2 regions of the Sporosarcina sp. P19 genome follow, and region 1 is predicted to be linked to the other one. Evidence: a T-box and tRNA genes for the amino acid it is inferred to sense, from the RefSeq annotation. Region 1 holds a T-box; the other holds one or more tRNA genes.
The links. The T-box of region 1 lies ahead of alaS (alanine--tRNA ligase). A T-box ahead of a tRNA ligase gene usually reads a tRNA of that ligase, here a tRNA-Ala.
Positions count from the first base shown of each region.

Region 2: it encodes a tRNA-Ala, which carries the amino acid that the T-box ahead of alaS (alanine--tRNA ligase) is inferred to sense. The anticodon was not compared.

Region 1 covers NZ_PDYR01000001.1:580,537-586,156, reverse strand. The annotation lists gene ruvX (Holliday junction resolvase RuvX) at 1-348, opposite strand, end outside; gene CSV74_RS02905 (IreB family regulatory phosphoprotein) at 345-617, opposite strand; gene alaS (alanine--tRNA ligase) at 823-3,456, opposite strand; T-box leader at 3,499-3,705, opposite strand; gene recD2 (SF1B family DNA helicase RecD2) at 3,745-5,620, opposite strand, start outside.
Region 2 covers NZ_PDYR01000011.1:63,835-69,454, forward strand. The annotation lists gene CSV74_RS12135 (ZinT family metal-binding protein) at 1-638, shown strand, start outside; gene CSV74_RS12140 (YusW family protein) at 1,228-1,683, opposite strand; gene CSV74_RS12145 (DUF2804 domain-containing protein) at 1,786-2,802, opposite strand; tRNA gene CSV74_RS12150 (tRNA-Ala) at 2,876-2,948, shown strand; gene CSV74_RS12155 (transporter substrate-binding domain-containing protein) at 3,250-4,071, shown strand; gene CSV74_RS12160 (amino acid ABC transporter permease) at 4,073-4,741, shown strand; gene CSV74_RS12165 (amino acid ABC transporter ATP-binding protein) at 4,767-5,495, shown strand; gene CSV74_RS12170 (amidase domain-containing protein) at 5,540-5,620, shown strand, end outside.

The DNA of each region.
Region 1 (5,620 bases):
TTTTTTACGGCTGACATCCGCTTCTATCAAAACGCGTTCAGCAGCCATAGTAGTTAATCGCTCATCCCATAATACGACAGGTAAACCGAACTTTTCGCGTAATTTCTCTGCGTACTGTTCGGAAGCTTCTCCACGGGGACCAATCGTATTATTCATATTCTTAGGGTACCCGACGACAAACTCCGTCACTTCGTATTCTTCTGTCAGCTGTTTGACTCGTTTCATCCCGAAAGAACCTACCGCTTCATCAATTTTGATCGTTTCGATTCCTTGGGCTGTCCAACCGAGACTATCGCTGATCGCGATGCCTACGGTTTTCGTGCCAACATCCAATCCCATAATTCTCATTCTGTCTTCCCTCTGTTTTCTCGGATATAGAACTTAACTAATTCTTCTAGAATTTCGTCTCGCTCCAATTTCCGGATCAGACTGCGTGCGTCTTCGTGTCGTGGAATGTAGGCTGGATCTCCAGATAATAAATAGCCGACCATCTGGTTAATTGGATTGTAACCTTTTTCTTCTAATGATTTGTAAACGTGGAGCATGACTGTTTTGACTTCTTCCTCCATTGACTCTTCAGGAAAGTTAAACTTCATCGTTTCATCGGACGAATTCATACTCGACACCCCGCTTTCCGATTTCCATTTATGTCTATAACGATCTACCGTCATGATATACATAGTACATAGATTGGTGGATCAACCGCCGTTCATATTCGCTTCTAGTCTGACTCTTACATCTGGGCATATACTTTAGGCATCCAAATGAAAACTAACTAGTTACATGTATCTATATTTTATGATTCATCGCTCTACATAATGGTTAAACAGATTTTACATAATCATACACGGATTGAAGCGCATCATCAAGTTTTGACGCATCTTTCGCTCCTGCCATCGCCATGTCAGGGCGTCCACCGCCTTTTCCGCCACAAAGTGACGCAACATGGTTGACGATTTTACCTGCGTGGTAGTTGCCACCTTTTAAGTCATCGGTAACACCAGCCGCCAGCATTACTTTCCCATCCGTTACTGTACCAAGTACAATGACGCCTTTGGAAGTTTTTTGTTTCATTTCATCAATCAATTGACGTAAACCGTTATTGTCTTTCACTTCTACAGTTGCAGAAATGACTGTCACGTCTTCGATCTGCTGAGCCGTTTCCATGACACTTGCCAATTGGCTGTTGCCCATCTTCGCTTGCAGTGATTCATTTTCGCGTTGAAGTTCTTTAAAGTCAGCGAGAATCGATTCGACTTTCGTCACGACTGTTTTCGGAGTCGCTTTTGCAGTTGCTGCTATTTCATCGATGATCGCTTGATCTTCTTTAAATGAACGGAATGCTTGTCCACCCGTGAAGGCCTCAATACGTCGGGTACCCGCTCCAATGCCGCCTTCTGAAACGATTTTGAATACGTTGATGTCAGACGTGTTGCGTACGTGACAACCTCCACAAAGCTCAACAGAGTAGTCACCGACTTTGACCACGCGAACGATATCACCGTATTTTTCACCGAACAATGCCATCGCACCCATTTCTTTTGCTTCTGCAATGGGTGAAATGATCGTATTGACAGGAGTACCTGCCCAAACTTGTTCATTGACCTGGAATTCGATACGCTCGAGTTCTTCTTTTGTGACTTGTCCAAAATGGGAGAAGTCAAAGCGAAGACGATCCGGTCCAACATATGAACCTGCTTGATTGACATGTTCACCAAGAACATCTTTTAACGCGCGGTGCAACAAGTGTGTAGCTGTGTGATTTTTAACTGTCAAATTGCGTGAGAACTCGTCCACTTTTACGTTAACTGATACGCCTTCATTCAATTCACCTGAACTGATGAAGACCGTATGCAAGTTCTGTCCATTAGGCGCTTTTTTGACGTCGCGAACTTCCGCTGTGAACGATTCATTGGAGATCGTTCCTTTATCCGCTACTTGACCGCCACTTTCTGCATAGAACGGAGTCTGATCCAACATAAGTTGTACCGTTTCTCCTTCAGATGCATGCGCGATACGTTCACCGTCTTGAACAAGGACATTGACGATTGCAGTTGTTTCTAGTTGACCATACCCAATGAATTCACTTGCTTCATGAATTTCACCAAGAACACCCGATTGCACATGCATGGAGTCGGATGTGGCACGCGCAGCACGTGCACGGTTTCGTTGCGCAGCCATTTCTTCGTCAAACCCGATACGATCGACTGCCACGTTTTCTTCAAGAGCAAATTCCTCTGTCAGTTCAAACGGGAAGCCGTATGTATCATAGAGCTTGAACGCGTCACTGCCTGAAACGATTGGTAAGTCTGAAGCTTTTGCCTTTTCAATGATTGTCGTTAGAATCGCCATACCGTCATGCAATGTTTCGTGGAAACGATCTTCCTCGTTTTTCACAACTTTCATAATGAATGCCTGTTTGTCGTGAACTTCAGGGTAGAAGTCTTTCATGATATCTCCAACAATTGGCACCAGCATGTACATAAACGGCTTATCAATGCCTAATTGCTTCGCGAAACGAACTGCTCTTCTTAATAGACGGCGCAGAACATAGCCCCGGCCTTCATTGGAAGGTAGTGCTCCGTCTCCAATAGCGAATGCTACCGTGCGGATGTGATCCGAAATTACTTTAAACGCCGTGTCTGCTTGCGTAGTTTCACCGTATTTTCTGCCTGACACATTTTCAACTGCTTCAATGATCGGTAAGAACAAGTCTGTATCGAAATTCGTAGGCACATCCTGGATAACGGATGCCATGCGCTCAAGACCCATTCCTGTATCAATGTTTTTCTTCGGTAGCGGTGTGTACGTGTGATCAGGATTATGATTGAACTCAGAGAATACTAAGTTCCAAATTTCCAAATAGCGTTCGTTTTCTCCACCTGGATATAATTCAGGATCTGAGAAATCGTCACCGTAAGTTGGTCCACGATCGTAGAAGATTTCGGAGTTCGGACCACTTGGACCTTCGCCGATATCCCAGAAGTTTCCTTCAAGACGAATGATACGCTCTTCCGGAATACCGATCTGATCTTTCCAGATTGCGTACGCCTCTTCATCTTCCGGATGGATCGTAATGGACAAGCGTTCTGGATCAAAACCAATCCATTGTTCATTTGTCAGGAAATCCCACGCACGAATAATGGCTTCTTCTTTGAAATAATCACCAATAGAAAAGTTGCCGAGCATTTCAAAGAACGTATGGTGACGTGCTGTATAGCCGACATTTTCAATATCGTTTGTGCGGATCGATTTTTGTGCATTCGCAATCCGCGGGTTTTCAGGAATCACTCGTCCATCAAAATATTTCTTCAATGTAGCGACTCCACTGTTGATCCATAGTAGTGATGCGTCATCAACTGGCACTAATGCAGCTGATGGTTCTACAGTATGCCCGTACTCTTTAAAATAGTCTAAAAACATTTGGCGAATTTCAGATGCCGTAAGTTTTCTCATCGTTTTGCTCCTCCTAAAATTAAAAAAACTCCACCCCTTGTATAAAGGGGCGAAGGTTTTATTGATCGCGGTACCACCCTAATTACCGCATGACGCGGTATCTCGAGTTGCCTTAACGCGGCAAGACGGCAGGGATTAGCCTGCAACTTCGGAATAGCGTTCGCTGTAGATCTGAGAGAGCTTTTTCAGCCAAGAAGCTCTTTTCTATGACACAGAATAAACAGGTACTTGTTCCTTCAACGTTTTTCAATATTTCTAAACGAATTATAGGAAAGTTCTTTCGCTTTGTCAATCAGTCACTTCAAGAAAGTCAAATGGTGACACGTTGTTCATGCCAACGAGCGGATCAATTCCAGTAAAATTGTCCATCGTTAACTTTGCCGGAGACGACTCTCGTGGTTCAACCGTCACTTTTGCAGGTGCTGTATTGCGCGTAATCGTTTCCTCAAGTTGTGTTGTCTGAACTTCTTGTGTTTCTCCTGTAATGCGTTCTTGTAGCGTTGTCTGTCGCTCTGTTTCATCAGTGCGTGCAATCCCCGCTTTAAATTCTTCCGCTTCACCGCACAGTATTAAGAAGTTCTTCGCCCGCGTAATCCCTGTATACAGTAGATTACGACGTAACATTTTCCGCTGACTTCTGACGATCGGCATGACGACAATCGGAAATTCACTACCTTGAGATTTGTGAATAGAACAACAATACGCCAGTGTCAACTGATTCAAATCGCTTCGTTCATACTGTACTTCATTGCCGTCGTATGAAACCACCATAATTGCTTTTTTGTCAGTAGTTTCTTTCGCTAACATGATCGCAACGACTTCTCCCATATCCCCGTTAAAGACATTGCTCTCCGGTTGATTGACGAGTTGTAGCACTTTATCTCCAATGCGATATATCGTTTCACCGAATACCATTTCTTTTCTTCCTTCTGCAGGTGGATTCGTCACTTCTTGAATCATTTTATTCAAGCCATCTATGCCTGCTGGACCTTTATACATCGGTGCCAGCACTTGGATGTCTTTAATGGAATGTCCTTTTGATGTTGCATTTTGAACAATTTGTTTAACCACAGGCAAAATTTGATCACTCGATGCTTTAATAAATGAGCGATCAGACGTCTTCTTCGTGACATCCATCGTCCATTCTTTGTGCTTGATCATATGTGCCATTTCAATGATTGTGGAGCCTTCACTTTGTCGGAAAATATCGGTCAGTTCAACAACTGGGATTTTTCCTGACTGCATGAAGTCATGCAACACTTGTCCGGGTCCAACGGAAGGTAGTTGATCTTGGTCTCCAACGAATAATAACTGTGCGTCGTTGCGGACAGCTTTTAACAGCTGATGCATGAGCCAAGTATCTACCATGGATGTTTCATCAATGATAATGAGATTGCCATCCACTTCGCGTTCCGTCTCTTCTTCGGTTTCCTGACCTGTAAATCCGAGTAGACGATGAATCGTCATGGCGGGTAATCCAGTCGATTCGGACATCCGCTTCGCTGCGCGCCCGGTAGGTGCTGCCAAAATAATCGGGAATGGTTCTTTTTTGCGTGCATATTCTTCAAGGTCTAGTGAAATGCCATGCAGTTCTGCATACGCCTCAACTAAGCCTCTAATCACGGTTGTTTTCCCTGTTCCTGGTCCACCTGTTAGCACAAGCAATGAAGAATGAAGAGCACGTTCGATGGCCTCTACTTGCGTTTCAGCATATTGCACTTCTAAACGTTCCTCAATTTCACCGATAGCTTTTCTAATTTCAGAAGCAGGAAATTGTTCAGCGACTTCATTTTCGAGAATTTTATTCACTTTAGCTGCAATACCAATTTCCGAGAAATAGAGAGAGGGCAAGTAGAGACGCTGCATTTCGGCAGACAGTGTGCCTTCTTCGACGAGTTCAATCACTGCTTGTGTGATCGATTCGTACGAGATGATATGTGCCTGACTTGATTCAAGTAACTGTTTTGCTTGCGGCAAGATCACCTCTGACTCCACGTAGACATGCCCTGCTGACTGTACTTCATTATGTACGCTGTAATAAACAGCTGCCTTTATACGCGCGGGATGATCTCCTACGATCCCGAGTTGCTTTGCCAGATCATCTGCACGTTGAAAGCCGATTCCTTCGATTTCCTTGATTAAACGGTATGGATTTTCCGTCAGA
Region 2 (5,620 bases), on a different contig from region 1:
CAAAAGAGGAGATTACTAGTAGTGAAGCGTTAACGACAACGCAAGCATTTGATAGTCATTCACATGAAAGTGATCACAATCACGCACACGATGAAGAAACAGAAAAAATTTACGCTGGATATTTTGAAGATAGCCAAGTACAAGAGCGCTCGCTTTCTGATTGGGAAGGGGAGTGGCAATCTGTGTATCCATATTTACTAGACGGAACGTTAGATGAGGTATTTGCTCATAAAGTGCAACAGAAAGAAGATATGACAGTGGAAGAATATAAAGCGTATTACGATGTAGGGTATAAAACGGATACTGAGCGTATCGTAATTCAAGGGAATAATGTGACGTTTTTCAACAATGGAGAGGCTTATAAAGGTGAGTATCAATCCGATGGATACGAAATTCTCACATATGAAGCAGGGAATAAAGGGGTAAGATATATATTTAAATTGGTAGAACCAACGAAAGGGATTCCTCAGTATATTCAATTTAGTGATCATAGTATCTCGCCAAATGATGCGGATCATTACCATTTGTATTGGGGTGAGGATCGCAAAGCTTTATTAGAGGAAGTAATTAATTGGCCTACATTTTACCCATCAGAATTAGACGGACATACGATCGCACATGAGATGATGGCACATTAACTTTTCCGTTTATGGCAGTATTCCATTTTAAAAGTATGTATAAAACCTTCTGCCTGGAAGCTGTGAATTACTCTTCACTGCGTAAATTCGGACAAAGTATACTTCTTAGCAAACAAAAGACATTGAAGTAGACGAAAAAAAGCTGAAAACGTTCACGCGTTTTCAGCTTTTTTGTATACCCTTATATTGAAGAAACGGAGGCGATTGTGTAATAACAGGTTTCGATACCATAAAAAAATACTATTCCTTATTGAACTAACGGGGTGCGTTTATGGGAGTAAGGTCAGAAGCACTCAGTTAGTTGATCGGAGTGAATTGTAGCGAGAAGGAGCGCATCTTTGCAGTTGGGGTATGGTTCACCGCCCCCCCATAGGACACGCGTCCGGCTGCAACGCAGCCCAACGAGTTCCAACTACAACTGTCAATTAGTAGCGGATTCCGTACAATTTTTCTATTATTTACTTATAATAGTAATATAAAGGCATGAAAAACCGCTAATTCATAAAAATTAGCGGTTTTTTCATGCCTTATTTTGAATCAGTAATCAGAATGGTTTACAAAACCTGTATAAATAGCTCGTTCCACGTTATTACTTCTTCTCATCAATGTGAAGAGTCTTGCCGTCTGCAAACTCTACATCCAACTTAAACTCATCATACCCATCGAGACCGTACCACTGTAAAATGCGATCAATCGCTTCATCTTTAGTAGTTCCGTTATCAATCAAAATCTCCATAAACATCTTATGCATATCGTCAATCGCTTCATTGCCTTCGAGATTCACTTCCTGGAACTCATTGACATACTCTGCATCACCAGGTTTTACATCCTCATAATCCGTCTCGATTTTCTTATCGTCTTTCTTGATCGTTAAATCGAAATCCGTGAAGCCGTAGCCGTCACCTGTGTTCATTGTACTGCCTTCATCCTCGCCTTCAATGCTGACCGCAGCGTCATTGTCCGGTGCCTTGTCTTTTGACGAGCAACCTCCGAGAAGTAAAATAGATGAAACCCCTGCAATAGATAATATTCGTAGTAATGACATAAGCGCCACCCTTTCTAAAGTGTATACTACTTGTATTATCACCTTAAAACAGTAAACTTAAACAAAAAAACGGATCTCTTTGTAGGTAGGAGAGAAGGATAATTAGCGATACTTACGCTCCAAGATCGAACCGAGCATCTGTCGAATAGGTAAGACTTGTCCGCTTGGTAGTCGAACTTTTCCATGATAATAGCCGACATATTGAGTAATCGACATCTTTCTAACAAGATAGTGATCGAGCGTTGGGCATTGGAAGAATGGTTTAAATGTCAATTGGATATTATCCGAAAATTTCGTATGTATTTTCCAAGCACTTTTCGGGTCTTTTTTATCGCTCTTGAATACTACATCCTCGTGGAACTTATGCATTGCGCCTTCCACAAAAACAGCATTTTCCGTTAATCCCGTACCATCCGTCCAATGGCCGCCGAAATTCAAGCCGATTCGTTTACCGCTTGTACGTTGAGAGGCCATTGCCCAATCCCAATTCGTTCCGGCATGCCACACACCACGACCAAAATCGTGGACCGCGAAACTATAATACGGATTAAAATCATAGCGTCGATCGCCAACGCGAACATATCCGCCAGTCGGCATAATAGAGTGTTTGGAGGTGAAATGGAATGAATCTCGACTTCTCGGGATGACCACATTCAAAGATTCATCTTTCTCGGGATGAATAATATGCAAATCTGCATGCAATACTTCATTGTCGAAATCAGGAATGATCACGGACAAATGCGTTTCGCCTTGCATATGGACGAGTTGAATCGTAATATCGTCATGAACAAACTTAATACTTTCTAGTGCCTCTTCAGGCATTTTTATACGTCTTCCAAAAGGTAGGGTTACATGTTTTTCATAGAAACGCTGTGTTTCATAGTTGAGTATGTAAACTAGACAAATAACTTTATGATCTAAGTGTACAATCGAGGCAGTCAATAAGACCTCTTCCCCATAGATGCACCAATTATTCCAGCGCTTCTTTTTCATAAACTGTCCTCTTAGATTGCTCCTCACTAAAGGGCTGCGTGCGTATCCTATTGATTCAGGATTCAGAAGTCCCTTGGAGTCACACAGAGACACAGTTTCAGTCAACTCTCTTTCTTCATGCTGCATGCCGTTAACCACCTTTCTTGCCTATTGTCTTTTAAACGAACAGTTGATATACTCTATATTGTATCAGATATGAGGGGCATTAGCTCAGCTGGGAGAGCGTTGCGCTGGCAGTGCAAAGGTCAGGGGTTCGAGCCCCCTATGCTCCATTAAGATAATAGCGGCAGTTCTTGAGAGAAATCTCCAAGAACTGTTGCTTTTTTTATTTAAAACGATACTACTCATACTATACTCCCCTTTACCGTACGCAATAAAACTATTTACTATTGTATAATTATTCATTCTAGCGTATATTAAATAATATAGGAAGTAACCGTTATAAGATCTTGTCCAATATATGTAGTATGCAAGCAAACGTATACATATACTTGTAGACAGTTGTAAGTCAGTATCTTATAATTGTGTTAATTTAGAATATTTATACTAGTGAAGAGAGAGAAGGGGAAATGTATGAAGAAGATGTTTACAGCACTATTACTAATCCTAGTCTTGGTCGTTGCGGGATGTAGTAGTAACGATGGAGGAGCAGGATCAACAGAGAAGTCCACGTTAAAGAATATTAAAGACAACAAGAAATTGGTGATCGGAATTGCACCAGGTTATTTCCCTTTTGAAATGAAAAGCATTGACGGCGGATTTGTCGGCTACGATATCGATTTAGCAAACGCGGTAGGTGAAGCGCTAAATACAGAAGTGGAATTTAAACAATTCGCATTTGATGGCTTAGGACCTGCTTTGCAAATAGGTGATGTGGATATGGTCATCGCGGGTATGACGATTCGTGGAGACCGTGCACTATCCATTAGCATGTCGAATCCTTACTATAAAACAGGTCAGGCGATCATGGTGCCAGCTGCGAGCAAAGGTATCAAATCATGGGAAGAGCTTGATGTTAAAGGTAATAAAATTGCTGTAGGTATCGGGACTACGGGCGCACTGCTTGCAAAGTCTCAGTTCAAAAATGCGGAAGTAGTAGATTACGAAGATTTCCCGTTGGCAGCTACGACAATGGGTTCAGGACAGGCTGATGCAGTGGTGTATGATGAACCTGCTATTGCTGTATGGCGCTTAGAACACGAAGGAGAAGTTCATCAGCTCGAAGGTTTGCTTTCAGCTGAAAACTTAGGGATTGCAGTGAAGAAAAATGATTTTGAAACGATTCAATGGTTGAATTCATTCTTGCATAGCTATGTTGATAGCCCGGAAGAATTGGAATCAAGAAGTCGCTGGTTTGAGGAAAGCGACTGGCTAGATAAGGTTTCGGGAGAATAATATGGGCGGCTATGAATATGACTTCAGTGTAATATCGCAAAATATGGATATCTTTATTGAAGGGGCGCTGAAAACACTCGAAATTTCAGCAATCGCATTATTGCTGGCTATTCCGCTCGGTATTATCATCGGAATGGGCCGGATTTCCCGCAATAGATTCATCCGTATTCTTTCCTCAGCCTATGTAGAAGTCATGCGCGGTGTGCCGTTGCTAGTACTGCTTATTTGGATTTTCTTTGTGCTCGGTCAATTTTTAAAACTCGGTTCCTATTGGGCATCGATTATTGGTCTAGCTGTCTTTACGGCAGCATTCATTGCAGAAATCGTTCGTTCAGGAATACAAGGTGTGCCAAGAGGTCAGATGGAAGCGGCTCGTTCGTCAGGTATGACCTACTGGCAGGCAATGCGTTTGATCGTCTTACCACAAGCATTCCGACGAGTTTTACCGCCACTTGCTTCACAATTCATCATGCTAATTAAAGACTCATCTTTGATTTCGGTCATCGGTGCGACGGAATTGACGTTGAACGCGAAGAACCTCGTTGCCACTAGTATGCGTTCCATTGAAGTATGGACATTCATAGGTTTCGTTTACTTTGCCATGACGTTCACGTTATCCATGATCATTCGTGCGATCGAACAAAAGTTATTAGCGAGAGAAAATTCATGAAGTTCGATGTGAAGGAGTGCCAGATATGATTTCTATAAAACATGTGAATAAAACATTCGGTATGAACCAAGTGCTGACAGATGTCACGCTTGAAGTGCCTAAATCAAACGTTGTGGCCATCATTGGCCCAAGTGGAGCAGGGAAGTCTACATTAATTCGCACGATCAATGCGCTCGAGCCGATCGATAACGGAGAAATTGTTGTAGACGGAATTTCCATCCACGATAAAAAAGTGAATATTAATAAAGCACGTTCTGAAATCGGGTTCGTTTTCCAAAGCTTTAATCTTTATCCTTTCCTCACAGCGTTGCAAAACGTCACGCTTGCGCCCATCAATGTAAAAGGATTAAGCAAAAGTGCAGCGGAAGAGCGAGGGAAGGAGTTGCTGACTTCACTCGGCCTTGGCGATAAATTCGACGCGTATCCAAACCGGTTATCGGGCGGTCAGCAACAACGTGTAGCGATAGCGCGTGCGCTTGCGATGGATCCACAAGTCATGTTATTCGATGAGCCGACTTCTGCACTCGATCCCGAGATGGTCACGGAAGTTCTTGATGCGATCCGTAAACTCGCTGAAAGTGGTATGACGATGGTCGTCGTGACGCATGAAATGGGCTTCGCCAAAGAAATTTGCGACGAAATCATCTTTATGGCAGACGGAAAAGTCGTGGAACAGGCAACACCTGCCAAGTTCTTCACGAATCCCGATTCTGAACGCGCCCAAAACTTTTTATCGAAAGTATTACATCATTAATTGAACGTCCCTCGTTGTCATATGATATGGCAAGGAGGGATTTTTTGTACAATCGACAAGCGGCAGTAGACTATGCAGATAAGTGGTGGAATAGCAGAAACCCTGCTTTCCCAAGTTTTGAAGAT